One region of the Geobacillus sp. PLS 41 genome, then DNA from elsewhere that is predicted to be linked to it. Evidence: predicted binding sites of a transcription regulator. Region 1 holds the regulator's gene; each other region holds the start of a gene.
The links. The regulator Rex, encoded in region 1, represses fermentation and respiration genes when NADH is low (regulators of the CRP and FNR family bind a similar motif). The targets are predictions, from matches to a motif close to TTGTGAAATATTTCACAA.
Positions count from the first base shown of each region.

Region 2: ACVX3G_RS16480 (TIGR04053 family radical SAM/SPASM domain-containing protein) is a predicted target of Rex. The motif match lies at 2,980-2,997, and genes of this name have one in related genera.
Region 3: ACVX3G_RS11215 (nitrate reductase subunit alpha) is a predicted target of Rex. The motif match lies at 3,980-3,997, and genes of this name have one in related genera.
Region 4: ric (iron-sulfur cluster repair di-iron protein) is a predicted target of Rex. The motif match lies at 5,754-5,771, and genes of this name have one in related genera.

Region 1 is NZ_CM151395.1:307,585-314,917, reverse strand. It holds gene ACVX3G_RS01375 (ABC-F family ATP-binding cassette domain-containing protein) at 1-1,781, opposite strand, end outside; gene moaC (cyclic pyranopterin monophosphate synthase MoaC) at 1,878-2,366, shown strand; gene ACVX3G_RS01365 (redox-sensing transcriptional repressor Rex) at 2,382-3,023, shown strand; gene tatA (twin-arginine translocase TatA/TatE family subunit) at 3,040-3,192, shown strand; gene tatC (twin-arginine translocase subunit TatC) at 3,213-3,956, shown strand; gene ACVX3G_RS01350 (YdiK family protein) at 4,140-4,319, opposite strand; gene ACVX3G_RS01345 (lysostaphin resistance A-like protein) at 4,316-5,050, opposite strand; gene groES (co-chaperone GroES) at 5,407-5,691, shown strand; gene groL (chaperonin GroEL) at 5,796-7,333, shown strand, end outside.
Region 2 is NZ_CM151395.1:3,295,173-3,302,505, reverse strand. It holds gene ACVX3G_RS16500 (hypothetical protein) at 101-835, opposite strand; gene ACVX3G_RS16495 (hypothetical protein) at 1,280-1,447, opposite strand; gene ACVX3G_RS16490 (DUF2249 domain-containing protein) at 1,577-1,810, shown strand; gene ACVX3G_RS16485 (molybdenum cofactor guanylyltransferase) at 1,914-2,495, shown strand; gene ACVX3G_RS16480 (TIGR04053 family radical SAM/SPASM domain-containing protein) at 3,045-4,163, shown strand; gene ACVX3G_RS16475 (anti-sigma factor) at 4,523-5,272, opposite strand; gene ACVX3G_RS16470 (sigma-70 family RNA polymerase sigma factor) at 5,262-5,843, opposite strand; gene ACVX3G_RS16465 (COG1470 family protein) at 5,971-7,137, shown strand; gene ACVX3G_RS16460 (ABC transporter ATP-binding protein) at 7,140-7,333, shown strand, end outside.
Region 3 is NZ_CM151395.1:2,248,620-2,255,952, reverse strand. It holds gene ACVX3G_RS11230 (bacteriocin-processing peptidase family protein) at 1-2,398, opposite strand, end outside; gene ACVX3G_RS11225 (alpha/beta hydrolase) at 2,544-3,296, opposite strand; gene ACVX3G_RS11220 (metal-dependent hydrolase) at 3,383-3,886, opposite strand; gene ACVX3G_RS11215 (nitrate reductase subunit alpha) at 4,058-7,333, shown strand, end outside.
Region 4 is NZ_CM151395.1:3,285,862-3,293,194, reverse strand. It holds gene ACVX3G_RS16450 (MFS transporter) at 131-1,306, shown strand; gene ACVX3G_RS16445 (hypothetical protein) at 1,603-1,875, shown strand; gene ACVX3G_RS16440 (Crp/Fnr family transcriptional regulator) at 2,192-2,890, opposite strand; gene modB (molybdate ABC transporter permease subunit) at 3,109-3,771, shown strand; gene moaA (GTP 3',8-cyclase MoaA) at 3,826-4,851, shown strand; gene ric (iron-sulfur cluster repair di-iron protein) at 4,939-5,646, opposite strand; gene ACVX3G_RS16420 (methyl-accepting chemotaxis protein) at 5,935-6,891, shown strand; gene ACVX3G_RS16415 (molybdopterin molybdotransferase MoeA) at 6,941-7,333, shown strand, end outside.

The DNA.
Region 1 (7,333 bases):
ATTTGTGCTTCAAGCGCTGCAATCTCGGCTTCGATTTCATCCAAGCGGCGTTGGCGCTGGCGCCGTCGTTTTTTTTCCTCTTTTTCTTGCTCGTATGTCGTTTTGGCAGAATCACTTGCCGTTTCTGTCGGGCGGACGTTCAGGAGCGCCAATTCGCGCATTTCTTCTTTTTTGGCGATGTAGTAATCATAGTCGCCTAAGTATTCCGTTAGGCCTCCGCTGGAAAGTTCAAACACCTTTGTTGCGATTCGGTTGATGAAATAGCGGTCGTGGGAAACGAACAAAATCGTTCCCGGGTAGTCGATGAGCGCTTGCTCGAGCACTTCTTTGCTGTCAAGGTCGAGATGGTTTGTCGGTTCGTCCAAAAGAAGGACATTTGCTTTTTGCAGCATCAGCTTGGCGAGCGAAAGGCGTGCTTTCTCCCCGCCGCTTAAAGCGGAGACCGGTTTTAAAACGTCATCGCCGGAAAACAGGAAGTTGCCGAGCACGGTGCGAATTTCTTTTTCCGTCTTTTCGGGGTAGGCGTCCCACAGCTCGTCAAGCACCCGTTTGTTCGATGACAAATCAGCTTGGTCTTGATCGTAATAGCCGATTTGGACGTTTGCGCCGTAGCGGAGCTCTCCTGTTTGGATAGGGAGTTTTCGGGCGATCGCCTTCAGCAATGTCGACTTGCCGATGCCGTTCGGCCCGACTAGGGCGACGCTTTCGCCGCGCGTGATGCGGAAGCTGATTTGGCGGATGATGGGTGCACCGTCGTCATAGCCAACGGCTATGTCTTCAGCGGTGAGCACTTCATAGCCGCTCGGTCGATCGATCGAGAACGAAAAGGAGGCTGATTTTTCATCGCCGACAGGCCGTTCGAGCCGTTCTATTTTTTCCAGTTGCTTTCGCCGGCTTTGCGCCCGTTTGGCCGTCGAGGCACGTGCGATGTTGCGCTGGATGAAGTCTTGGAGTCGGGCGATTTCTTCTTGCTGTTTCTCGTACCGTCTTAACTCTTGTTCGTATTGCTCGGCCCGCAACTCCAAATAGCGGCTGTAGTTGCCGGCATAGTGTTTGAGCGTGGCATTCGACAGTTCGTATACGTCGGTGACGATTTTGTCTAAAAAGTAGCGGTCGTGGGAAACAACCAGGACGGCACCGGGATAGGCTTGCAAGTACTGCTCCAGCCAGGCAAGCGTCTCAAGATCCAAATGGTTCGTCGGCTCGTCCAAAATCAATAAATCCGGCTTGGACAACAGCAATTTCCCAAGGGCAAGCCGCGTCCGCTGTCCGCCGCTTAACGACGAGACCGGCGTAGTTTTATAATCATATGAGGAAAACTGCAGCCCGTGCAAAACGGAGCGGATGTCGGCTTCGTATTGGTAGCCGCCTTGTTCTTTGTATTGTTCTTGCAGCTCGTCATACATTTTCAGCGTTTTTTCATAGCGAGCGGGATCGGCGAGTACGTCCGGGTCGCCGAGTTGCATGCTGAGTTCGGCGAGCTGTTTTTCGAGTCCTAGAAGCGGGGTGAATACCTCAAGCATTTCGTCCCAAATGGAACGCGGCGAGTCGAGCCCGCTGTTTTGCGCCAAATAGCCGATTTTGATATGGTTTGGTTTGATGATTTTGCCGCTGTCGAAAGAGAGTTCACCGGCGATGATTTTCAACAATGTCGATTTTCCCGCTCCGTTGCGGCCGACAAGGGCGATTCGGTCGCGGGACTGTATTTCTAGTTTTATATTCGATAAAATAAGGTCAGCGCCGAAATATTTCGTGAGCCCGTGCACTTGCAAAATGATCATGTCCGTCACCTCGCGAATAGTTTAACGCAAGTCGCGAAAACGGTCAAAGACGAATGATGAAAAATCGTGTATAGTGTATAAATGGAGGAGATTGTATTGTCATCGTTCACTCATTTCAATGAACAAGGGCGCGCGAAAATGGTTGATATTACGCACAAAGAAGATACTGTGCGAGTGGCTGTGGCGCAAACGAGCGTGACTGTCAGCCGGGAAATTTACGAAAAAATGACGAGCAATGCGATCGAGAAAGGGGATGTGCTCGCCGTCGCTCAAGTGGCGGGGGTGATGGCGGCGAAGAAGACAGCTGACCTTATTCCAATGTGTCACCCGCTTATGTTAAAGGGTGTGGACATTGCTTTTGCTTGGGAAAACGATGGAGAAGCGCATAAGCTCGTCATCACGGCAACGGTGAAAACGAAAGGGAGCACAGGAGTGGAAATGGAAGCGCTGACGGCCGCTTCGGTCTGTGCGTTGACAGTGTACGATATGTGCAAGGCGCTTGATAAAGGAATGGTCATCGGTCCGACGTATTTGGTCGAAAAAACGGGCGGGAAGTCTGGCCATTACCGACGGAAAACCGATTAGCTAGGGGATGAGATCATGAGCAACGAACAACCGAAAATTCCGCAGGCAACCGCCAAACGGCTGCCGCTTTACTATCGGTTTTTGAAAAACTTGCACGCTTCCGGCAAGCAACGCGTCTCCTCTGCCGAGTTGAGCGAGGCGGTGAAAGTCGATCCGGCGACGATCCGCCGCGATTTCTCCTATTTTGGCGCGCTTGGTAAAAAGGGATACGGGTATAATGTCAATTATTTGTTGTCGTTTTTCCGCCGGACGCTTGAAGAGGATGAGGTGACCGAAGTCGCCTTGTTTGGCGTCGGCAATTTAGGCACCGCCTTTTTAAACTATAATTTTTCGAAAAACAACAATACGAAAATCGTGATGGCGTTTGATGTCGATGAGCGGAAAGTAGGAACGACAGTCGGCGGGGTGCCGGTCTATCATCTCGATGAGTTGGAGGAGCGGCTTCACGAAAACATCCCGGTCGCCATTTTAACCGTGCCGGCCGCCGCGGCTCAAGCGCTGACCGACCGCCTTGTCGCCCAAGGAATTAAAGGCATTTTAAACTTTACTCCGGCGCGGTTGAACGTGCCGAACCATATTCGCGTCCATCATATCGATTTAGCCATTGAGCTGCAGTCGCTCGTCTATTTTTTGAAAAACTATCCATCGCCATCGTAAAAGGAGAGAACAACACATGAAATATTTGTTGCTCGTTGCTGTGATTTTGTTGCTGTTTGGCACGAAAAAGCTGCCAGAATTAGGGCGGTCGTTCGGCCAGTCGCTTCGCGAGTTTAAAGACGCCACAAAAGGGCTCGCTGATGACGAAGAAACGAAAACCGACCGATGACAAGGCAGGATGGAGAAACAATGAATGACAAAGAAATGTCGGTGTATGAGCATCTGGGTGAACTGCGAAAACGGCTCATCATCGTGCTCATCTTTTTTGCTGCGGCGCTTGTCGTTAGTTTCTTTTTTGTCGATGATGTCATTTTGTATTTGCAGCGAACGGCCGAGGCGAAGCATTTGACCATGAACGCCTTCCGCCTCACCGATCCGATTAAAGTGTATTTTCAGTTTGCCTTTGTCATCGCAGCTGTGCTGTCGGCTCCGGTGCTGTTGTATCAAATTTGGGCGTTTGTCAGCCCCGGTCTGTATGAAAAAGAGCGGAAAGTGACGTTAAGCTATATCCCGGCGTCGATCGTTCTTTTTTTAGCAGGCGTCAGCTTCGCTTATTTCGTCTTGTTTCCGTTTGTCGTTCGATTTATGAGCCAGCTGGCTGACCAACTAGGGGTTCAACAAATGATCGGCATTAATGAATATTTTCAGTTTTTGCTTCAGCTCGTGCTGCCGTTTGGCATCGTATTTCAGCTTCCGATTGTTGTGCTGTTTTTTACCCGCTTAGGGCTTATTACGCCGCAGCTTCTTGTTCGCATCCGCAAGTATGCGTATTTAGCGCTGCTTATTTTAGCGGCGGTCATTACGCCGCCGGATGTGTTGTCGCAAGTGATCGTCATGATTCCGCTCACCATTTTGTATGAAGGAAGCATTTGGGTGGCGCGCATCGGCTATCGGAAAGCGCAGCGAGCAGTCGAGCAGGAAGGCAATGAGTGAGGCGGGACGAAAAACATTGAGAGGAAAGCGAGCAAGGCCGGGCCAAACGAAGGGGCTGTCTCAAAAGCCGCAAAACAGGGTTTTGAGGCCGGCCTCTTGTTTTTTTGTTTCCATTTTCACGATATGATCGCCGTCATGGGATTGATGTTCTGGTCCCTTCCCGCGCGAATCACGGGAAGGGGGTCAGCGTTTTGAGGCGAAAAGAAGGCGAAGGGCGGTGCCGAAATCAAAGGCAGCGAGCGCCGCTAAAGCGATGGTGGAGACGTTCCAAACCGTTTCATGAGCACTTTCGATGGCCAAATACGTAAACATTGAGCCTAAGACGAAATACAGAAGCGAAAACAGCCGAGGGTTTCGCATCATAGCCAAACCCTCCAAACGGCGAGCGGCAGCTCGGACTGGCGCATCATTTTCTCAATCTCGTCGGCCAATAGCGTCTGCATGACGACGACGAACGTATTCATGGCGACATGGGCGAAAATCGGTACGAAAATGCGTCCGGTTTTTGCGTATAAAAACGCGAATACCATCCCCATGGATGTGTACAGAAGCAAATGTTCCGGCTCCATATGGACAATGGCAAACAAAAGCGAACTGACAAGCGCAGCAAGCCAAAAGTTGTATTTTTCATAAAGCGAGCCGAAAATGATTTTGCGGAAGATGAGCTCTTCCAAAATCGGGCCGATGACGGAGGTGACGACGATAAGCAGCGGCGTCAGGCGGATGATATCGATGATTTGCCTTGTATTTTCCGACCCTGGTTTGATGCCGAGCAGCCGCCATTCGATGTTGGCGGCGATGCTTTGGGCCGCGAGCGCCAAAAAGACGCCCAAGACCGCCCACATCCACGAGGAAGCAAGCGGCAGCCGCCGCATCATTCGTTCGTTGCGGTCACCGCGGAGCAGCCATAGGATAATGACAAAAGCGAGCAGGAAACTAATGATCGCCCAATACCCGGAAGCCAGTTTGGCGGCTTCGAGGCGGCTTTCCGTTCCTTGGCCGACGCCGAGGGCGCGAAGAAGCGGCACGCCGACAAAGGCGGACAGCTGCATGACGATATACGTGATGATGACGTACCAGTGGTTGCGTTTCAAACCCTCTACCCCTTTTATTTCAAATTATATCCGTATTGTAGCACATGTATGGCGAAAATAGTAAGAAAACTGCATCCTCGCATCCCACCTCACCGCCGTAAAAAAAATTAACCGGAGCCGTTTATCAGTCCGAGGAATGTGAAATAATGAAAACGGGCTCCGCGCGGATGGGGAGTAGAGGCAAAACAACCGGCTCCTTTTGCTCTTTCTTCTTTAGGAGAGAAAAACAGTTATTTTTTTGCATTTCCTACTTGCAAAACTGAAAGAAGTTCATTAATATTATAAGTGTGTTAGCACTCAATAGTGATGAGTGCTAATAAGAACGGCGAAAACTATCGTTAAGGAGGTTGTTCCCCGTGTTGAAGCCATTAGGCGATCGTATTGTCATTGAAGTCGTGGAAACAGAAGAAAAAACGGCTAGCGGTATCGTTCTGCCGGATACGGCGAAAGAAAAACCGCAAGAAGGCCGCGTTGTTGCTGTCGGTGCAGGCCGCGTGCTCGATAACGGCCAACGCATCGCGCCGGAAGTCGAAGTTGGCGACCGCATTATCTTCTCGAAATATGCGGGCACAGAAGTGAAATACGACGGCAAAGAATACTTAATTTTGCGCGAAAGCGATATTTTGGCTGTCATCCGCTAATATATGCGTTCATCACATAAACATTCCGAAAACATACTGGGTACTTAATCGGATACTTAACTTGTGGCACGCAGTCCAACAATTTCATAAGGAGGTAACGGGGTATGGCAAAACAAATCAAGTTCAGTGAAGAAGCGCGCCGTGCGATGTTGCGCGGGGTGGACAAACTTGCAGACGCAGTGAAAGTCACATTAGGTCCGAAAGGCCGCAACGTCGTATTGGAGAAAAAATTCGGTTCGCCGCTCATCACGAATGACGGGGTAACGATCGCGAAAGAAATCGAGCTCGAAGATCCGTTTGAAAACATGGGCGCGAAATTGGTCGCTGAAGTCGCCAGCAAAACGAACGACATCGCTGGGGACGGTACAACAACCGCTACGGTATTGGCTCAAGCGATGATCCGCGAAGGCTTGAAAAACGTAGCAGCTGGTGCCAACCCGATGGGCATCCGTCGCGGTATCGAAAAAGCGGTTGCTGTTGCGGTTGAAGAATTGAAAGCCATCTCCAAACCGATTAAAGGAAAAGAGTCGATCGCCCAAGTTGCTGCGATCTCGGCTGCTGACGAAGAAGTCGGCCAATTGATCGCTGAAGCGATGGAACGCGTTGGCAATGATGGCGTTATCACGCTTGAAGAGTCGAAAGGCTTCACGACGGAACTCGACGTTGTCGAAGGGATGCAATTCGACCGCGGTTACGTTTCACCGTACATGATTACGGATACGGAAAAAATGGAAGCTGTCCTTGAAAATCCGTACATCCTCATCACGGACAAAAAAGTATCGAGCATTCAAGAACTGTTGCCTGTTCTTGAGCAAGTCGTGCAACAAGGCCGTCCGCTCTTGATCATTGCGGAAGATGTTGAAGGCGAAGCATTGGCGACGCTTGTTGTCAACAAACTGCGCGGCACGTTCAATGCGGTAGCTGTCAAAGCGCCTGGCTTCGGTGACCGCCGCAAAGCGATGCTCGAAGACATCGCGATTTTAACGGGCGGTGAAGTCATCTCCGAAGAGCTCGGCCGCGAACTGAAATCGACAACGATCGCTTCGCTCGGCCGTGCGTCGAAAGTTGTTGTTACGAAAGAAACGACGACGATCGTCGAAGGCGCTGGCGATTCGGAGCGCATCAAAGCGCGCATCAACCAAATCCGTGCGCAGCTTGAAGAAACGACTTCGGAATTCGACCGCGAAAAACTGCAAGAACGCTTGGCGAAACTCGCTGGCGGCGTAGCGGTCATCAAAGTGGGCGCAGCGACAGAAACGGAATTGAAAGAACGCAAACTGCGCATCGAAGACGCGCTCAACTCGACTCGTGCGGCTGTTGAAGAAGGCATTGTCGCTGGCGGCGGTACGGCATTGATGAATGTCTACAGCAAAGTCGCGGCCATCGAAGCGGAAGGCGATGAAGCAACCGGCGTGAAAATCGTCTTGCGCGCAATCGAAGAACCGGTTCGTCAAATCGCGCAAAACGCTGGTCTGGAAGGCTCGATCATCGTTGAGCGCCTGAAAAACGAAAAACCGGGCATCGGCTTCAACGCGGCAACAGGTGAATGGGTCGACATGATCGAAGCTGGCATCGTGGACCCGACGAAAGTCACTCGTTCGGCGCTGCAAAACGCTGCCTCTGTCGCCGCCATGGTCTTGAC
Region 2 (7,333 bases), 530 kb from region 1:
GTTTACGAAATCGCCAAGCGCATTCCGATGGAGACGTTTCTTCCTTACTATAAAAGGCGGCCACACCTAAGAAAGGTAGGGAGGGATGCTCTCTCCTTGCTTATGGTGCCTTAATAAGACGAATGCTGGAAATTGCCGCTTCTTGTTCAATCGAACGCCTAGAAAGAAGATCTAAAATCCGTTCGTGCTTTTCCATGTTTTGTTCTATTTTCTTAACGATTTCATTTGTTTCAAGCACTGCTTGTTGGACGAAAACAAACTCTTGCTTCGTGACCATATTGGCTTTGACATGATCTAATTCTTTCATTAGGTTGTTCTTTACGTCCTCAAGCTCCTGTTTGGTAGCCATGTTGGCTTTGATGTCTTCAAGTTCTTGCTTGGTAGCCATGTTGGCTTTGATGTCTTCAAGTTCTTGTTTGGTAGCCATGTTGGCTTTGATGTCTTCAAGTTCTTGTTTGGTAGCCATGTTGGCTTTGATGTCTTCAAGTTCTTGTTTGGTAGCCATGTTGGCTTTGATGTCTTCAAGCTCCTGCTTGGTGGCCATGTTGGCTTTAATGTCTTCGATCTCTTTTGTGAAACTATGCTTCACTTCTTCGAGTTCTTGTTTAGTGGCCATGTTGGTTCTAATATCTTCGAACTCTTTTGTGAAACTATGCTTCACTTCTTCAAGTTCTTGTTTCGTTGCCATGTTGGCTTTAATATCCTCAAGCTCTGTTGTGAAGTTTTGCTTCACTTCTTCGAGCTCCTGTTTCGTTGCCATGTTTGTTTTGACGTCGCTTACTTCATGTTCGATCATTTGGAGCTTGTCCAAAATTTGTTTCAATATCTCTTCCAAGGAAAATCCTCCCTTCTAATAAGATATATAGCAGCCCTGGAAAAGCGAGTGATGATGAATCGCTCCTTTCTTTTGAGGACTGGGGAAACGAGCGTGTAGAGTAAGTGGTTGAGGAAAGGGATGGGATTGTAGCGCAGAACAAATGAGGACAATCGTTCCCCATTCATATTATAAATGATTCGTAGAAATTTGAAAATAACGTTTTGTGTCATTGTCGCTTTGTATCCGTCCAGGAAAAGGAGTGCGTTTTAGCCCGTACGGTCATGTTAATCCCGGCAGCGACATTGTTTTGACGAAAATTGAATTTCCTTATAAATAAAAGGGTTTGATTCGGAATCGTTCATGATCAATACACGGCTTACTTAATAAAGAAAGAGCTGGCTCCAAAAGTCCGCTTTTTAGCGGATTTTTGGGTCAGCTCCCTTCGTTTGTGAGCGTTTTCAATCACTTGTGGCATTTGTCCGGCGTGGTGTGTTCCATTTCCTTTTGCTTGTCATGGCACGGAAAGCAGTACAACGTCTCTGTTTCTCGGCTGACGACGCCATTTAAGAACCCATGCAGACAATGGATCGGCTTGCCGCATTGCGCGCAAAAGCCAACAAGCTCTTCCAACCGCCATTTCTCCTTTCATGGGGATTGAACATGTTCACCTTCGGGCTGTGACGCTCGTCACTACCGCCCAAGGCTCAAGCGGTTATGATAAAGTATATAATTCATTATACTACAAAGGAGGCCAATGTTATGAACCAATTTGCTGCCAAAATCCACGCCCCGGACTATCCGCCGCGCGACCGCCATCCGGCAATTTTTCGGCTGTTTGACAGTTTGAAGCCGGGGGAAGTGATGGAGCTGACGAATGACCATGACCCGCGTCCGCTGCAATACCAATTCATGATGGAGCGTCCGGATCAGTTTACATGGGAGTACTTAGAGGAAGGGCCGGACGTATGGCGGGTGGCCATCGGCAAAAAATAAATCATCCGCTCCATTGGGATTTCCGTCTGCAGGCGGAAATCTTTTTTTCGCCGGTTGGTATGGTACGGTAAAAACAAACGATGGATGTCCGGAAAGGGGAAGCATGATGAAACAAACGATTGCCGGAGCGGTGCTCGCCGGCGGCCAGTCGCGCCGGTTCGGGCGGCCGAAGGCGTTTGCGCTGCACGAAGGCGCCCCGTTTTTCACTTGGTCGGTCGCGGCGCTCGATCCGATCGCGGATGAATTGTATATCGTCAGCCACCCGTCGCTTGTCGATGAATTCCGCCGCCAAACGGATATCCCGGTGCTGCTCGATGTCGAGCGCTGCCGCGGCTGTGGGCCGCTGGCCGGCCTTTACACCGTTATGGAACAGAGCCGAGCGGATTGGGTGTTCGTCTTGCCGTGCGACATGCCGTACATGCGGCGGGAAGTGACAGAGCGGCTTGCTTCCTATATCGATCCGATGTTTGACGCCATCGTCCCGCTCCATGGCGTCCGTCCCGAACCATTGGTCGCCTTATACCACCGTCGGCTTCGCTCCGTGATCGCCGAGCTGCTTGACGCCGGCGAACGGCGGATGATCTCGCTCCTTGACCGCGCCCGCGTCCGTTGGGTGGACGCCGAGCAACTTGCCGCAGATAGTGACGTCTGGCGCAATGTCAATACGGAGGAAGAGTACCGGTGAAGGGGGGATGGTGGCCGAAGCAGACACCGCATACACTTTTTTCAATTCAGAAGAGCCATCCTTGACCGCGAAATGGTTCTTTTCCCGGCTTTTCACCACAAAATGCACTTGATGCACAAAGACGTTCATGATACGCAAGTGAAAAATGATTTCGCCTGTACAATAACTGTCAATAAAAGGTCAAGTGCACCTTTTGATGATGACCTGAATTTTATGAAACGGCAATAGGGCGAAAAAGAACCGCACGACTTCGGCTCTTTTACGTTATTGGACTGGAGGTTGATTTCCTTCGCCAAGTCCGCCACTTCGAGGACGGTCAGCCCCGTTCGTTTCGCGACTTCGTGAAATGTCTTTGGCGTGGTACGAGACCCCGTCTGGCATCGTCTCATCTCCACTCGTTTTTACTTAAATGTTATACCGCCTGTTTAAACGGCTGTCATCTTCGCTCATGGCACGATCGCCATCTGTTGTGGCCTCGCTGCGGATGTGATCGATATCACATAACGCACCTGAATGTTGCGGTACAATGGAGGCCAAGGAGGGAGCATGATGCGTGATTTCAATGAAAACCCGTTTATTGTCATTTGGGAGTTGACGCGGGCGTGCCAACTCAAGTGCCTTCATTGCCGCGCTGAAGCGCAATACCATCGCGATCCGCGCGAGTTGACGTTTGAGGAAGGGAAAAAACTGATCGATGAGATTTACGAGATGGATCAGCCGATGCTCGTCTTTACGGGCGGCGATCCGCTCATGCGTCCGGATGTGTACGATTTAGCGAAATATGCGATCGATAAAGGGTTGCGCGTGTCGATGACGCCGAGCGCGACGCCGAACGTGACGAAAGAAGCGATCCGCAAAGCGAAAGAAGTCGGCTTGTCGCGCTGGGCGTTCAGCCTTGACGGGCCGAACGCCGAGATTCACGACCATTTCCGCGGCGTGAGCGGCTCGTTTGAGTTGACGATCCGTGCGATTCACTACTTGCATGAGCTCGATATCCCTGTGCAAATCAACACCGTCATTTCGCGATACAACGTTCATGTGCTTGACGAGATGGCGGCGCTGGTGGAGAAGCTGAAATGCGTCCTGTGGAGCGTCTTTTTCCTTGTGCCGACAGGCAGGGGGAAGGAGGAGGACATGATTTCCCCCGTCGAGCATGAGCGGGTGTTCCGCTGGCTGTACGAAACGAGCAAGCGCGTTCCGTTTGACATCAAAACGACGGCCGGCCAGCATTACCGCCGCGTCGTGCTGCAGGCGAAAATGCGTGAAGGAAAAACGGCAAAAGGCGGCATCCGCTACGAAGATGTGTTGAACAAAGGCTTAACCGGGCAAGTCGACGGGCTCGGCCGCGCGCCCAAAGGGGTGAATGACGGCAACGGCTTTGTTTTTATCTCCCATATCGGCGACGTCTACCCGAGCGGGCTGCTGCCGGTGAAGGCAGGGAACGTCCGAGAAACGCCGCTGGCGGACATTTACCGTCATTCTCCGATTTTCCAAGACTTGCGCAATCCGGACAAATACAAAGGAAAATGCGGCGTCTGCGAGTTCCGATATGTGTGCGGCGGCTCACGCTCCCGGGCGTACGCGGTGACGGGAGACTATTTGGAAAGCGAGCCGTATTGTGTTTACATTCCAAAGGCCCTGCGGACAAAAGAGCAAAGCCAACGGTAAGAGGGCGGGGAAAAACGGCTGCTTAAAATGACGGCGCTGCGGCGTTCGTGAGACGGTTGTCCGGGCGCATGCGGCGGATGTTGGATGTGTGTTCAAAACACACGGGGAAGGAGCAGACGCCCTTCCCCGTTTTTATCATCCTGAACCGAGAAGATCCCCCACTTCCACGCGTGAGCGTAAGTGGGGAATGAATCGGGATTGGCCGTCATTCTTCCTCTTGCTTCCGCAGAACAGAAGGGGTAAAGACCCGTGGGACGCACGGGGATGGCTTGGTGGACAGCCTGCTGTGGGGCGGGTGTTCCCAAGAATCTCCCACCTCAAAGCTCAAGCGTAGGTGGGAGAGCGTTCAATGTTGAAGATCATTCATGCTCCAAATCGACAGTAAATGTCTCCGGCCCGGTCGGTTCTGCGCTTCCTCCTTTTGGTTCGAGGCTTGCTTTAATTTGCTTGAACTGTTTGACATCCTCGCCGGAGATGAAAATGCGCGCTGCTCCGTGGCGGATCGTCAACAGCTCCCCTTTGACCTCGTTGTTGGTGTAAATGATCCACAATTGATAATCGCGAGTCGCAAACGGCGGCAACCCTTCAATTTCCATCAGCATTTCCTTCGTATCGTCATTGAGCCAAATCGTGCCGTCCATCTGTTGAAAAAGCACCGATGGTTCAATCGGAATTTGTTTCGTTTTGGGATTATGGATGATTCGCTCGATTGGCATGTCGGTATGTTGTTTGACAATCTGGTATCGATATGGCTCATCCGATCGGTCATGGGAAGCGGCTGGTCCGTCGCTGGGAGCGGAAAGGCGCAAGGTGAAAAGGAAAACGGCCAAAGCTGCACCGATCCACCCGCCTGCCATGCGGAGACCGCGCCGCATCCGCTTCGTTTGTTTTTGCGCTTCTGCTTGGGCCCAAATTCGCTCTTTATGAGAAAGGGGAGGTGCTTCATATTGGGCTTCCTCCTTAAGCCCGATGTTTTTCCACGCTTCAAGCAAGCGTTGGCATTCAAGGCACTGCTTTAGATGGTTGGACACGTCTTCTTTTTCTTGCTCTGGCAGCATGCCTAACAGCCAGTCCACGATTTTTGCTTCCGAAATATGGCTATGCTTCATGCTGTTCTTCACCTCTGCCAGCCCCCATCCAGTGGAACAGCTCTTTTTGTTTCCGCAAATTGCGCAAGCCGTAGCGGATGAGCGACTTGACGGAGCCTAACGGTTTGTTCATCGCGGCGGCGATTTCCCGCTGTGTTTCCCCATGAAAGTAAAAGTGAATGATCGCTTGCCGCTGCTCCTCGGGGAGATGGGTTAAAGCGTCTATGATGACTTGTTGTTCCAGTTGGCGGAGAAAATCAAATTCCGCCCCCTTTTCTGTTAAAGCTGCTTCCTCAAGGCGGCTCACTAAAAGATCCCGTTTCTTGCGCAGGCGGTCGAGCGACCGGCTTTTCGTTTTCACGGCAAGAAAGGCTTGAACGGTTCCCCGTTTCGGGTCGAATTGATGCGGTTTTTGCAAGATTTCGAGAAACACATCGTGGCTGACATCTTCCGCCTCCACCTCGTCGCCGACGATCCGAAGAGCGATATGATAGACCATCGGAGCGTATTTTTCGTAAAAACGGTCAAAGGCGGCGCGCGAGCCTTCGGCGATCTTCTCGAGCAGTTCGAGGTCTTCCCGTCGGTCTTCCATCTTGCCCACCTCCCGACGCATGCTTGGAATGGTTGCTCTGCATCTATTCTACAACTGAATTTTTCTCCTGCAAAACAAATCCATTGATCCATTTCTGGCGTATACGAAGTGAAAACAGAAGGAGGGAGTGAATGTCGTGCAAAGCAGGATCATCATGATGTTCGCCATGATCTTGACTCTCTTTTCGCTTCTTCTTCCGATCCGCCCGGCAGCGGCGACAAGCGGTGTTGTTCTCTTCACGCCATACACCGGGCTTTCGGTGACACCCGGGGAAACGATCGACTATACGGTCAATGTCATCAACAACGGCTCGGCGATTGAAAATGTCACGTTCTCGTTTGACAGTCTGCCGAAAGGATGGTCGACGTCGATGACCGCTGAGGGGAGAACGATTGAGCAGCTGTCCGTAAGAGGCGGAAAAGAAGAACAGGTCACGTTGGAAGTGACCGTGCCGCTGGATGTCGACAAGGGGGATTACCGCTTTTGGCTCGTCGCGAAAGGGGACAGTGGTTCATCGAAATTGCCGCTGCTTGTCCGCGTGACGGAACAAGGATCGTTTAAAACGGAACTGACGTCGGAACAAACGAACCTCGAGGGGCACGGGGATTCGAGCTTCACGTATGATGTCACGCTGAAAAACCGAACCGCCAAGACGCAAAATTACGCGTTAAGTTCGGCAGCCGAAAAAGGATGGCAAGTCACGTTCAAATCGGAAGGCAATTCCGTTACGTCGGTGAAACTCGAGCCGAACGAATCAAGAGACATTACCGTCGAGGTCAAACCGCCGGAAAATGTGAAAGCGGGCACGTACAAAATCCCGATCAAAGCGCAAACGAGCGATACGTCGGCTGAGCTGACGTTAGAAGCGGTTATTACGGGCACGTATGAGCTCAAGCTGACGACGCCGTCAGGAAATTTGAGCACCGATGTGACGGCGGGGCATGAACGGGTGATCGATCTTGTCGTCAAAAACACCGGAAGCGCTCCGCTTTTGAACATCAATATGACGGCTGACGCTCCGCCTAATTGGGAAGTGGAATTCGATCAAAGCACGATCGCCCAGCTGAACCCGGGCGATTCCAAAACAGTCAAGGCGAAAGTGAAAGCGTCGGATGAAGCGATCGCCGGGGATTATGTCGTCAACTTCCAGGCGCAAACGGCGGAAACATCGGCGGAGGCGGCGTTCCGCGTCTCTGTCAAAACGTCAACGCTTTGGGGGATTGTCGCCCTGCTGATCATTGCAGGGGTGGCCGGAGGGCTGTACTATTTAATCAAAACATACGGGAGGAGGTAAGCATGGCAGCACCCGCTGTCATCGAGCTTGACAACTTGTGCAAAACGTATGGCGACCATCGGGCGGTTGACCATTTGTCGCTTTCCATTCAAAAAGGGGAAATTTTTGGGCTTCTTGGCCCGAACGGGGCCGGAAAGACGACGACGATTTTGATGATGCTCGGGCTCACCGAGCCGACGTCCGGCATGGTTAGGGT
Region 3 (7,333 bases), 1.6 Mb from region 1:
CGCTGTTGTTGGCAAAACGGGTGCGCTGCTTGATTACATACCGGCGCGCCGCTTCCACATCCCCGCGCTCCGCGAGGGCGGCCGCCAAGCCTAGATGGGCAAACACGTCATCGCTGTCATGGCGGATCGCCTCTTCGTAGCACGAAACCGCTTGTTCCGCCTCTCCTTCCTCCATATAGAGATCGCCAAGGCGGACGTAAAGCGGCGCCAACCGCCAGGCGGCGGCCAATCCCTCTTCCAACACCGCTTTCGCTTTTTCCCGATCACCGTCGTCATCATACAAGTCAGCCAACATCAAATACGGGTACGGTTCCTGCGGGTCGAGCGCTTTGGCGACGCAAAAGCCGCGTTCCGCCTTGCGCCGGCGGCCGAGCTCCCGATCGCAGCGGGCCCGCTCATACCAAAGCTGGGCATCCCGCCGTTCGCGGCGCACAAGACGATCAAACCAGGCGCGCGCTTCGGCAAACCGCTTCGCGTGGAACAACAGCACACCATGGTTCGTTTCGATAAACAAATCGCCCGGATATAAGCTGACCGCTACGCGCGAAGAGATGAGCCCTTTTTCGATATGACCGGCGTACGCCGAGGCGAGTCCGAAATAGCTCCACACTTCCGGCTGATCTGGGTCCAACTGGAGCGAGGTGCGAAAATAGCGAGCCGCCTCTTCGTAGCGGCTGGCAAAAAAGGCGATTCGGCCGCGCAAATAATGGTAGAGCGGGCTTTGTGCCTTTCCTTTCACCCGTTTGAGCACGTCTTCAGCCTTCTCCATTTCTTGCGTGTAGACATACGCTTTCGCCGCCATCAGCAGCAAGTCGTTATGTTCGGGATACTCGCTCAAGACGCGCCTGGTGTAATCAAACACAAGCGGCTTCGCCTCATCGCTGCTAAAATGCTTCATGACATACAGCCATGTGTACGGGATGTGCTCATGCTTGCGCAAAAAGGCGACAAACGCGTCGAAATGCGCCTGCTCGTCCTCATCCATCTTTTCGGCCAACGCATGCAATTCGCGGAAATAGCGGTCTTCCTCTTCGGGGAGCTCGGCGGCGAGCGCCGCTTTTTCCCGGGGAAGCGCCACAATCGACAAATAATGCGTCCCTGCATACCATTTGGCAAGCTCGTCCTCGGAAACAACAAACGGATCAAATAGATTCGGGTCTTGCACGTACAACGCCCCAAGCCGCTCGTCATAGCCAAACAACACCTGCACGTGCGATGACTGTTCATAATCGACGCTTAACAGCACCGGAACGCCCTCATCAATCAGCCGCTTCCAACGAAGCGGCGAGCCGACGAAAAAGCGGCAAACAAAGCCAAGCTCTTCCAAATAATGAACCGTCGTCGACAATTTCGATCCGCGCACATCAAAAATATGTTGGGCCACTTCATCCTGCGTACGGGGGGAGCCAAGCAATCGAAGCATCATTTCCAAACTTGCCGGCACGCAATAGTTATGCTTTTGCACGACCGGCACAAGCGGCAGCACCACCGACCGTTTCCTTTGCCGCCCAAGCGCTCGGGCGTACGGCGTTTTTTCAAGCTGCGGCTCCGCTTTCACAAGCGATTCAAGCTTCTCCCATTCGTCAAGCTGGTAATACAGTTCGGCGCGCAAATGGGCGAAATAACGGCGATGCATATGAAGCGGATTCAGGCGGTCAAGTTCATCCATCGCCGCGAGCGCCTCACGGTAGGCGCGCACATCGCGCAAGCGGCGCACGCGCTCAGCGTAAAACGCCAGCACTTGCGGAAAGCGCCGCCCTCCTTCCTCCAAAACGGCAAGCGCCTCGTGGTGGCGGCCGTCAAGAGCGTACAAATCCGAAAGCAGCAAATAGCACATGTCGCCGCGCTCCGGGTCATCGAGACCGGCGCGAATCACCTGTTCGGCGCGCTTCCGGTCGCCGGTCTCGATATAAAAATAGCCCCACTTGTCATGCATCGGCACCGTCTCATAGCGGGCAACCACATCCATCCATTCGTGCGCCTCATCGATCCGCTGCATATCCAATAAAGCGCGCACCAACGCAAACGCCGCCCGGGCGATCGATTCCCTCGGCTCCTCCACCCGGCCTTCGAGCGCTTCTGTAAGACGCGGGGTGAGCGCCTCTTCCACATCGAGCGGCCGGCGGTTCTCGAGCCACTCATCACACACCCAAGCGAGCGTCTGCAACGTGTTGAACTTCCGGTGGGCGTACCGCGCGACAAGCCCGCTATGCCGGTACATGAGCGCATAATCAAACAGCCGGATGAGCGCCCGAAACGGCTCGATGCTGTCCCATGACGCCATGAGCGGCCGCCATTGAAACAATCCCATGTTTTCTAAATGCGGCCGCACCTGGGCAAGGGCATCCACGATTCGTTTTTCTTCAACGAGCAATGCGATCGGTTTGATATGATTCATACAAAGAAAACTCCCTTATTCTTTTTCCAGCTATTTATAAGTGTAGAACAAGCCCGGCAAAACAGCCACATATTTTTTCACAAAAATACCGACAAACAAAAAATGGCCTCTCCTTTGAACAGGATCAGCCATATACCGATTCGTTTTATCCGGCGTGCTTGGCGAAAAATTCGAGAGACCGTTCAATAATCATCGGTTGATCGTAATCGAGCGTCGCCACATGGTAGCTGTTTCGGAGGCGGACGATCTCTTTCTCCGTCGATGAAATGCCTTGAAAGATGATGTCGGCGTTTCCCGGCGGCACGACGTGATCTTCGTCGGAGACAAAAATCAACGCCGGACAGACGATGCGATCGAGTTTCGCTTTTGTCTGTGCCATCAGCCTAGCCAGCTGAAGAAGCGAAGCGGTCGGCGTTTTCTCGTATGCCAGCTCTTTCACATCCGGATTTTTCAAGTCCGAACCGATCGAATCCAGATACCTCGGCAGCTCGCCCCCGCCCGTCATCCCGGCGGCGATGGCCGGGATGTCGACAGCGGCGTTAATCGGCACGATGCCGCAGATGTCTGGGTGATGTTCCGCCAAATAAAGCGTGAGCGTCCCGCCCATCGACAGCCCGGTGACAAAAATGGTTTGGCATCGTTGTTTCAGCCATCCATATCCTTCTTCGACCGAGGCGACCCAATCGTGGAATGTCGTCCGTTCCATGTCTTCGTAATGCGTTCCGTGCCCTTTTAAGCGCGGCAGGCAAACGGTATAGCCGGCTTTCGCATACGCTTCAGCGAGCGGGCGCATGCTGTGGGGCGTGCCGGTGAATCCGTGCACGAGCAGCACCCCGACCGGCCCGTTTTCGGCGTAAAACGGCTCGGCGCCCGAGAGCACCGGATATTGTTCGCTCATCTTCCTCTCCCCCTTATCTAGTCAAATCCGTTCCTCTCACTATATTCGCCGCCGCACCTCTTTTTTCCTTTTTTGATCGGACGCCGTTACCACATCGACAACCATGACCGCCACCATTCGTGAAACAAGCCGTTGACGCCAAAATAGACGAATGCGATCCAAGCGATGCCAACCAATGCTTTCTCCATCCCTTTTCCCGTCCGATAGAGCGGCACTTTCCACCGCTTGGACGAAAACGGCCAAAACAGCGGCACCCCTTGAACAGAAAAAAAGTCTTCCACAATATGAAACAAGTAGCCGAGCACGAGCCCAGCGGTAAACGGCGACGCCGAGTCGCGCCAGACGAGGGCGGCAAGCACCCCCCAGACGATGAGCGAATGCGTCATGCCGCGATGGCCGAACGCTTCTTTTACTTTCCCCGCGACGCCGAACGAACGGCGGCCGACGTATGACGACGGCTCGTCAATGTCAGGAAGAAGGCTGCCGATGACAAGCCCCGCCGTATAGGCGGCGGTAAACGGCAGCTTTGTATGCGCGGCCGCCGCCGCGCCGAGGCATAATGTGGCAATGACATGGCTGGAGTATCGCAACGAAATCCCCTCAAACTTTTATCGTTTTCCCCATTATACCACAGAAAAGAATATTTGTTCGTTTCTTTGACGGATTTGTGACAATGATGCCAAGTGTGACAAAGTTAACATCGCGTTATTGACATCATGGCTATAGTTAAAAGTACACAACGCTAATAAGGAGTGAAGCAAATGAAACGAAAACGATCTCCGCTTGCCAACCGTTTCAAATATATTCGGCCGATCGAGCGCCAAGCCGACGGCCATAGCGAAACAACCTACGGCGACCGCGCCTGGGAAGATGCGTACCGTCGCCGCTGGCAGCACGACAAAGTCGTCCGCTCGACCCATGGCGTCAACTGCACGGGGTCGTGCAGCTGGAACATTTACGTCAAAAACGGCATCGTCACCTGGGAAGGACAGCAGCTCAACTATCCGTCGACCGGGCCGGATATGCCGGACTTTGAACCGCGCGGCTGCCCGCGCGGCGCGAGCTTCTCATGGTATATGTACAGCCCGCTGCGCGTCAAATACCCGTATGTCCGCGGCATCTTGCTTGACATGTGGCGCGAGGCGCTCTCCCATCATCCAAACAACCCGCTTGAGGCGTGGAAAAGCATCGTTGAAGACCGCGAAAAAGCGAAGCGCTACAAACAGGCGCGCGGGAAGGGCAGATTCGTGCGCGTCAGCTGGGATGAAGCATTGACGCTTGTCGCCGCTTCCTTATTGTATACGGTCGTCAAATACGGCCCGGACCGCAACGTCGGCTTCTCCCCGATTCCAGCCATGTCGATGGTCAGCCATGCCGCCGGATCGCGCTTCATGCAGCTGATGGGCGGGCCGATGTTAAGCTTCTATGATTGGTACGCCGACTTGCCGCCGGCGTCGCCGCAAATTTGGGGCGACCAAACGGACGTGCCGGAGTCAAGCGACTGGTACAACGCCGGCTACATCATCACCTGGGGCTCGAACGTCCCGCTCACCCGGACTCCGGACGCTCACTTTTTAGCCGAAGTGCGCTACCGCGGCACGAAAGTCGTCTCCGTCAGCCCAGATTACGCCGAGTCGACAAAATTCGCCGACGACTGGCTGTCGGTGAAGCAAGGGACGGACGGCGCCTTGGCGATGGCGATGGGGCATGTTATTTTAAACGAATATTACGTCAAACGGACCGTTCCATATTTTGAACGATATGCCAAAACGTACACCGATTTTCCGTTTGTCGTCACCTTAAAACAAAACGGCGGCGCATGGACGGCCGGCCGCTTCTTGTTGGCGAAAGACCTTGGCAAACAAACGAACAATGCCGAATGGAAGCCGGTCATCTATGATGAAAACACCGACTCGTTTGTCGTGCCGAATGGAACGATCGGCGCTCGCTGGGAAGACAAAGGAAAATGGAACTTGCGTCTTGTTGATGAGGAAACAGAACAGCCGCTTGAGCCACGCCTGTCGTTTTTAGGGAGCGAAGATGAAGTCATCTCGATCCAGCTTCCATATTTCACCGCTGAGGGCGGAAAAACGATCGAACGCGCGGTTCCAGTGAAAAAAGTGCAAACCGTAACAGGAGACGTTTACGTCACGACCGTCTATGATTTGATTTTGGCCAACTACGGCATTGACCGCGGCATCGGCGGCACAGTCGCCCGCTCGTACGATGACGAGGTGCCATTCACGCCAGCATGGCAAGAAGCGATCACCGGCGTCGACCGCGAACTCGTCGTGAAAATCGCCCGTGAGTTTGCCGACAACGCGATCGACACAAACGGCCGGTCGATGATCATCGTCGGCGCCGGGATCAACCATTGGTTCAACTCCGATACGATTTACCGCGCCGTCTTGAACCTTGTCTTGTTCGTCGGCGCCCAAGGGGTGAATGGCGGCGGTTGGGCCCATTACGTCGGGCAGGAAAAGCTGCGGCCGGTGGAAGGATGGCAGACAATCGCCACCGCCCGCGACTGGGTCGGACCAGCGAAATTGCAAAACGGCACGTCATTCTTTTACTTTGCGACCGACCAATGGCGCTATGAAGAGCGGCCGGTCGATGAGCTCATCTCACCGCTGGCCAAAAAAGCGCGCTATTCACACCCTGGCGATTACAACGTCTTGGCCGCGCGGCTTGGCTGGCTGCCGTCGTACCCGACGTTTAACAAAAACGGCATCGAGCTGTATAACGAAGCAGTAAGCCATGGAGCCCGCACGCCGGAAGAGATCGGCGCCTACGTCGCGAAACAGCTGAAAAAGAAAGAATTGCAGTTTGCGATCGAAGATCCGGACAACGAGGCGAATTTTCCGCGCAACTTGATCGTCTGGCGCGCCAACTTAATCTCAAGCTCCGGCAAAGGGCACGAATACTTCTTAAAACATTTGCTTGGCACGACGAACGGCTTGTTAAACGATGACCGCGACAGCCTGCGCCCGGAAGAAATCCGCTGGCGCGATGAAGCGCCGGAAGGCAAGCTCGATCTGCTTGTCAACTTGGACTTCCGCATGGCCGGCACAGCGCTCTACTCCGATGTCGTCCTGCCGGCAGCGACATGGTATGAAAAACATGACTTAAGCAGCACGGATATGCATCCGTTCATCCATCCGTTCAATCCAGCCGTGCCTCCGCTCTGGGAAGCGCGCTCGGACTGGGATATTTTCAAATCACTTGCGAAAGCCGTATCTGATGTCGCCAAACAAGCCGGCTTAAAGCCGATGAAAGAAGTCGTCGCCACTCCGCTGTTGCACGATACGGCGCAAGAGCTGGCGCAGCCGTTCGGTGAAGTGAAAGACTGGAGCAAAGGCGAAACCGAACCGATTCCGGGCAAAACGATGCCGAACATTCACGTCATTGAACGCGACTATACCCTTCTTTACGACCAAATGACCGCCTTAGGTCCAAATGTCGCCCGCCAGCCGATCGGCACAAAAGGGATTGCCTGGTCAGCGAAAGACGAGTATGAACAGTTGAAACGCCGGCTCGGCACTGTCCGGCGCGCTTCCATCGCCGACGGCTGCCCGGATATCAGCGAAGCGAAAAAAGCGGCTGAAGCGATTTTGACGCTGTCATCAACTACAAACGGCAAAATGGCGGTGAAAGCGTGGGAGGCGCTTGAGAAAAAGACGGATTTGAAATTGGCCGATTTAGCGAAAGAACGCGAGGAAGAATGCTTTACGTTTGAACAAATCACCGCCCAGCCGAAAACGGTCATCACCTCGCCGGCGTTCAGCGGCTCGGAAAAAGGCGGGCGGCGCTACTCGCCGTTTACGACGAACGTCGAACGGCTCATCCCGTGGCGGACGTTGACCGGCCGGCAGTCGTTTTACATCGATCATGAACTGATGCGCGAGTTTGGCGAAACGATGGCGACGTTCAAGCCGGTGTTGCCGCACCGTCCGTTTTCAAACAAACGCCCGAAAGAAAACGGAAAGGAAGTCATCTTGAACTATTTGACGCCGCATAACAAATGGTCGATCCACAGC
Region 4 (7,333 bases), 540 kb from region 1:
GACAACGCTTGTGGCAAAATGGTGACAACAGGCAAGAATGTGATCAACCTCACAAATCCGTTTCCTTCTCCTGCGTATGATGGAAGTACAAACAACGTCACAAATTTTGAAAGTTTGGGAGGGGCTTTTCATGAATAAACAAAAGGCGCTGCTGCCGATTACGACGTTCGCCATGATGTTTTCATTCGCCGTGTGGGCCGTGTTTTCGCCGCTTGCGAGTACGTTTCAGCAAATGTACGGGCTGACATCGACGCAAAAAAGCATTTTGGTCGCCATTCCGGTGCTGCTTGGCTCGATCATGCGTTTGCCGCTTGGCATTTGGACGGACCGGATCGGCGGGCGCAGGCTGTTTTCGCTGCTGCTCTTGTTTCTTGTCATTCCGCTTGTTGGCGCAGGGTTTGCAGATTCGTATGCGATGCTTCTGTTTTGGGCGTTTTTCATCGGCATGGCCGGAACGTCGTTCGCCATTTCGGTGACGTTCGTTTCCCGCTTGACTCCGCCGGAAAAGCAAGGGACGGCGCTTGGGATTAACGCGATGGGCAACTTCGGCACGGCGGTTGCTGCGTTTTCCGTTCCATCGATTGCCGCAGCGTTTGGTGTGCCTTGGGCTTTTTGGGGGATGATCATTCCGGTTGTCGTCATGCTCGTTCTCGTTTGGTTTTTCACACCGGATATGCCGAAGCCGAAACAACAAAAAACGGTGCGTGAATCGCTGTCGGTATTGAAATATAAACATACGTGGACGTTGTCGCTCTTTTACTTCGTTACGTTCGGGGCGTTTGTCGCTTTCGGCATTTACTTGCCGTCGCTGCTCGTTGACTTGTATGGGTTGACGCCAGTGGATGCTGGGATGCGCGCGGCTGGGTTTACTGTACTCGCTACGCTCGCGCGGCCAGTCGGCGGCTATCTTGGCGATAAAATCGGAGCTGAACGGGTGTTGACGTTCGTCTACGCTGGAATGACAATCGGCGCGTTGGTGATCGCGTTTGGAATGGAAAATATTTGGGTGATGACAGCGGCTTGTTTGTTTGTGGCCGTGATGTCTGGGCTGGGCAACGGTGCGGTGTTCAAACTCGTGCCGCAGCTGTTCCCAGCCGAAACGGGCGCCGTCACCGGCCTTGTCGGCGCCTGGGGCGGACTTGGCGGCTTTTTTCCGCCGATTGTCATGGGGATCATCAAAGATGCAACAGGTTCGTACGTGCTCGGTTTTCTGCTCCTTAGTTTGTTTACCCTTATTTGCTTCTTGCTGAACCGGCTCGTATTTGGCAAAAAAGCCGGCGAACCGGCGAAGCGATACGCATCGTAAAATCCGATGCCAGATCCAAAGAGGCCAAAAGCATATGCTTTTGGCCTCTTTTTTGGTTTGCGGAGGTACAAGCTCAACGAAAGGATGGAAAATGGCGATCCGCAAAGAGGAAGGTCGTTCTCCGTTAGTGAATAGGGCTACATTCGTTACGGTTGCTACATTGCGAATATTTATTGCTCATTATTTCACGAACCCTTCAAACATGGCCGCTCCTTGGTGATACAAATCACTAGGGGAAAGGCAGAAATGGCGTACGCTGAAGGTGTAAATCAAATCAACTGAAGGGGGAGAAAACAGTGAAACGAAATGTGTCTACGTTGTTGTCAGTTGCGTTGGTTGCATCGCTTTTGGCCGCATGCAGCAACGGGGGAGGAGGAGAGGCAAAGGCGGAAAATAAAAACGGAACAGCGGCAACTACGCAACAGTCTGCTACGAACATGTTAGCGGCGCATAAAGGATTGAACCAAGCACCGGTGCCGTTGAAAATGGAGCGGATCGGACCGCATGACGTCCGCGTTGAAATGACGGCGCAAATCGGGAATATACCCGATCGTCACTCATCAGTTTAACCATGCACAAAAAGGAGCCGTCGCCATGCTGAAAGTGACCGAAACGGGCGAAGACGACGGCTCAGAAACAAGCGGACATTAATGTTTCCCCATTTCCCTAAACGGGAGATAGCCGCCTAAAGCCCTATAGCTCTTATTATACGGCGGTGAAAAGAAAAAGAAGTGATTCGCATCACAATCGAAAAAAAGAGAGCGTCCGGCAGGCCGCGAACAACGGTCGGTCGGGCGTTCTTCTAATCAGCGCGCCAAAATGGCTTGGTCGTTGCTGTGTATCGAAGGGGAACGATCAGACAGACCCCTAACTACGGTGCACCGCTCACTCAATGCAACAAATATCCGGCGGACAGTCTTCGCATTGAATTTCCGTTTTCAAATAGTTTAAATCATGAACCGTAATTTTCCCCCGTTTTGTCGAGATGATCCCTTGTTGTTTTAATGCATTGAGCATCCGATTAACGCTTTCGCGCGTTGTGCCGCAAAAGTTGGCTAAATCTTGGTTTTTCAATGCGACGTCGATCAAAATGCTTCCATCTTCAAGCGGGACGCCATAGCTGTTGCATAGGCGAATGAGCGTCGAATAGAGCGCCCCTTTTTTTCCGTTCATAATCAAATCGCGGAATTTCGTCTGTGTCCGCCGGACATGCTTGCTCATCCAGCGCATATATTCAAGAGTAAGGGTCGGATTGATAAGCAGCTGCTGTTCCAGTTCCTCTTTGTTTACGACTGCCGCTTCGCCTGGCTCTATTACCTTGGCCGTCAACAAGTAGTGTGCATCGTTCGTAAACAGCGTCAATTCACCAACGATTTCCCCGCTTCCGCAAATGCGGAAGCACATTTCTTTTCCGTCCGGACAAATTTTGCTTACTTGCACTTTGCCAGAGAGGATCAAATACAATTCATTGGCCGGCATCCCTTCTTGGAACAAAAAGGAGTGCTTGCGCAACGGAATCACTTTTTTCGACGATTGCAACAAAGAACGTAAATGGGGAAAATATCCATTCACTGCAGCTTCCATCGATAGCACCTCCATTCATTCAGCTATTTCTATTGTAAAAATCATCACAGCGGGAGAGAGTGAAAAAAATCACCGGTTACTGTTTTTTTGTGCGAGGCGTCACAATTTTTTCTAAATTGGTTTTTCCTTTTTCTATGTTACAATGTGAGTAGCATCATAGCATTCTACTGTTTGTTTTCGTATGGTAAAAGGGAGACGGAACAGAGAGAGGTTCGTCGATGGAAGAGTTTTGGTCACCGGTATGGTTATCGATAAACGTATCGCTTCTTGCCGGAGTGATCGTCGCAATCCTTGGAACAGCGGCGGCGAGGTGGATGGCGCGCCGCCGGTTTCGTGGGAAGACGATCGTGGAGACGGTGTTTATGTTGCCGCTCGTGCTGCCGCCGTCGGTTGTCGGTTTTTTGCTTGTTGTGCTGTTTGGGCGGCATAGCCCGATCGGACAGTTGATGGAAACGTGGTTTCACACAACGGTGCTGTTTACACCCGGCGCGGCGGTGATGGCGGCGGTTGTTGTGTCGTTTCCGCTCATGTACCAGGCGGCCAAAGCGGGTCTGGAAGCCGTTGATCCAACCGTTGAAGGAGCGGCGCGCATCGATGGGGCGAATGAGCGCCAAGTGTTTTGGCATATTTCGCTGCCGCTGGCCAGAAACGCCTTGTTGTCCGGGGCGGTGCTGTCGTTTGCCCGCAGCCTGGGGGAGTTTGGCGCAACGCTCATGTTTGCCGGGAATATTCCGGGAAAAACGCAAACGATCCCCACCGCTGTCTATATGGCCATGGAATCGGGGCGGATGGAGTTGGCGTGGGCATGGGTGGCGGTCACCATTGGATTGTCATTTAGTTTGTTGTCCTGTGCGGCGAAACTAGGCCGTTGGCAGCGATAAGGAGCAGGCCGTTGGAACATCACGCGGCCCATGAAAGGGAAAGGAGGGAGCGACATGGAAGAGCGCGACCGGGTGAAGATCACCGACCGCCTCGCCCGCCCGCTTCGCGACTTGCGGTTATCAGTGATCGACCAATGCAATTTTCGCTGCGTCTATTGCATGCCGGCCGAAGTGTTCGGGCCGAATTTTCGCTTTTTGGCGGAAGGCGAGCTGTTGACGGTCGAGGAAATGGCGCTTCTATCGGAATGCTTTGTCGAGCTGGGCGTCGAAAAAATCCGCCTGACAGGGGGCGAGCCGCTCTTAAGGCGCGATTTGGACGCGCTTGTTGCGCGGCTGTCTGCGATTCCCGGCCTGCGCGATATCGGCTTGACGACCAATGGCGTCCATTTAGTGAAATGGGCGCAGCGGCTGAAAGAAGCCGGGTTGAAGCGCGTCAACGTCAGCTTGGATGCGTTGGATGATGACATTTTCCGAAAAATGAACGGCATCGGCGTCGGCGTCACCCCGGTGTTGAAAGGCATCGAAGCCGCCCGGGCGGCGGGGCTCGGCGTCAAGGTGAACATGGTCGTCAAAAAAGGGTGGAACGACTCGCAAATCGTGCCGATGGCGGCCTATTTCAAAGAACAAGGCATTCCGCTCCGCTTGATTGAATTTATGGATGTCGGCACCACGAACGGCTGGGATTACTCCCATGTCGTGACGAAAAAAGAGATGTATGAACAAATCAACGCCATGCACCCTCTTGAACCGGTTGAAAAAGCGTACTTCGGCGAAGTGGCGAGCCGCTACCGGTACGCGGGCACGAACGTAGAAGTCGGCTTTATCGCCTCGGTGACGGAAACGTTTTGCCGGAGCTGCACGAGGGCGCGCATTTCCGCCGATGGCAAGCTGTACACGTGTTTGTTTGCTTCTGAGGGCGTGTCGTTGAAAGACAAACTGCGCGCCGGCGCGGGGAAAGAAGAGCTGAAGGCGCTGATCGCCGCCATCTGGAGCGAGCGGACAGACCGCTATTCAGAAGAACGGACGGCAGAGACAGCGAAACAGCGCCCGAAAATTGAAATGTCGTATATTGGGGGATGAAGAAAAACGGGAGCGCTCTTTTCATAGAAGAAGCGATCCCGTTTTTGGTTTATGTTTTCGGAAGTGCGAATCGGCGTCTTTCTTCCTTTAAACCTTCACCGCCGCCAACACGCGCGGGAAGAGGATATTGTTTTCCAAATGGATGTGCGTAAATAAGTCGTCTTCAAGCGCCGCGAGCCGGCTGTAGACGAGCCGATACGTGCCGCACGCATCTTCCGGCGGGGTGAAGTCGTTGGTGATGTCGCGAATTTCTTTCATCAAATCGCCGGCTGCGTCATGTTCATTGACCAGTTCGCGGACGGCTCGCTCGACCGCTTCCCGGTTTTCCGGCGATGGGTTGTCGGCAAATTGCAAAATGAGCGGGAATGCGCCCGTTTCCTCTTTAATCAAGTGTTGCTCAAGCTCCGTTTTTAACTCATGGAACCGTTTATGCACTTGGGACAGATGTGGATGGTGCATGCCGTGCACGCGCAACACTTTCGTGACATATGGGCTGAGCTGCGGCAGTTCCTCGTTCAAATAGCGGTGATGCGTTCTTACAATATGATCGACGAGTTCGTCGAGCGGCGCTTCGTTCCAGTTTCCCGTCGGCTTGTTTTGCGCCTCCGCGTAAAGGGTGTTCAGCTCGCGAAGGAGCGCTTCGCCATCCAGTCCACGCTCTTCGATGGCCTCTTTTAACGGGCGCTGTCCGCCGCAGCAAAAATCGATGCGCCGCGCTTTAAACAAATCAGCTGCTTTCGGAAATTGAGTAACAATATCGCCAATCAATGATTGTTCAGTAAACCGCTGTTCCATTCATCCATCCCTCCATTGATCCAATCGTTACAGCTTCAGCATACCGTGTTTTCCGCGAAGGTGTTGTGACGGATCTCACATACGTAAAAAAAAGTGGACATCGATCCATGTGATAAACGTCACAACAGCACGTTTCTTCTTTATCGTACAATGAAAAAAAGCAGACTTCTGCTGACTCTTTGCAGAGGCGGTGTCTGCTTTCGTGGATGAGAACGGACATGTTCAGCAGATAACATACAACGTGTTGACAACAGAAGCCAATCAAGAGAAGGAAAAGGGGAGACGGATATGTGGGCGTTGGTGAAGGGAAGGCAGTGGGAGGAGGAAAAAACAGAACTGGAGCGGCAACTCGCTGAGATGAAAGAAGAGCTCACGAGACAAAAGGAAGCCATTCATGAGACGGTGGCAGGATTGCTCGGGGAGTTGCAGGAAATCGTTCACCAGCATGAGGTGGTCAACGGGCAACACCATGTATTAGGCCAGCTGGTTGACCGAACGAAAGAAAAGGTTGATAATGTCAGTACGCTCAGCAAGTCATCATATGCGATTTCCGACCGTTTATGCGAACAAGGGAACGCGTTGGTGGAGACGGCGGGTCAGATGGTCGCAGCCGCAAAAGAAGGTATCCGCATGTCGGAAGAAATGGAGCAGGCGATGGGGCGGCTCGGCAGTGAGATGGAAACGACATCGGCCGCGATGCATCGGTTGCGCGGCCGCTCGCAAGAAATTGAACAAATTGTGAAAGTGATCAAAGAAATCGCTGGCCAGACGAATTTGATCGCGTTAAACGCCTCGATCGAAGCCGCTCGCGCCGGGGAGCATGGCAAAGGGTTTTCCGTCGTCGCCGCTGAAGTGAGGAAATTGGCTGAGCATACGGCGGACAGCACGGAAACGATTCACCAGCTAACCGATGCCGTGCAGCAGGAAATCGAGCGGTCGCTAGAGCAAACGGAAGCCATTTCATCTTTGATCGAAACGGTTGTCCAAATGAGCATCCATACAGCTCGCAAATGGTCGGCGATGATGGAGCTGATCGATCAAGTCGAAAATCGAGCCCAAGACGTGCTAAACTATATTCAGGAACAATACCGCTATGCGGATAAAGTGAGGAAAGAGCTCGAACAGTCCGCCGCTTTGTTTGGCGAAACGCGGGAGATGATTTTGCGGCATATTGCCGATGCGAGCGTCGTTGATGAAAAGTTGGCAGAAGGCATAAAACAGCTGCAACAATGGCAACAACGTTGAAAGAACGATATGGTTGCCGCCAGCCGTATGATCGAAAGGAGAGAGAGAGATGGTCGAAAGACGAACCCCGATTCCTGTATCGGAAGCGATCGATCGGGTGATGCGTTATGCCGGAGTGGGAGAAGAGGAAACAGTGCCGCTTCGCCAGTCGTATGGCCGCTATTTGGCCGAAGATTTGCGTGCTGACCATGACGTGCCGCCGTTTGACCGCTCGCCGTATGACGGATTTGCCATTCGCGCCGCCGACTCGGAAGGAGCGGGACTTGACCATCCGGTCGAGTTTGAAGTCATTGAAACGATCGGCGCCGGGCAAGTGGCGAAGCAGCCCGTCGGCCCGTTTCAAGCGGTGCGCTTGATGACCGGGGCGCAAATTCCCCAAGGATGCGATGCGGTCGTCATGTTGGAGCTCGCCAAACAGTACGAGCGGGATGGAAAAACGTAT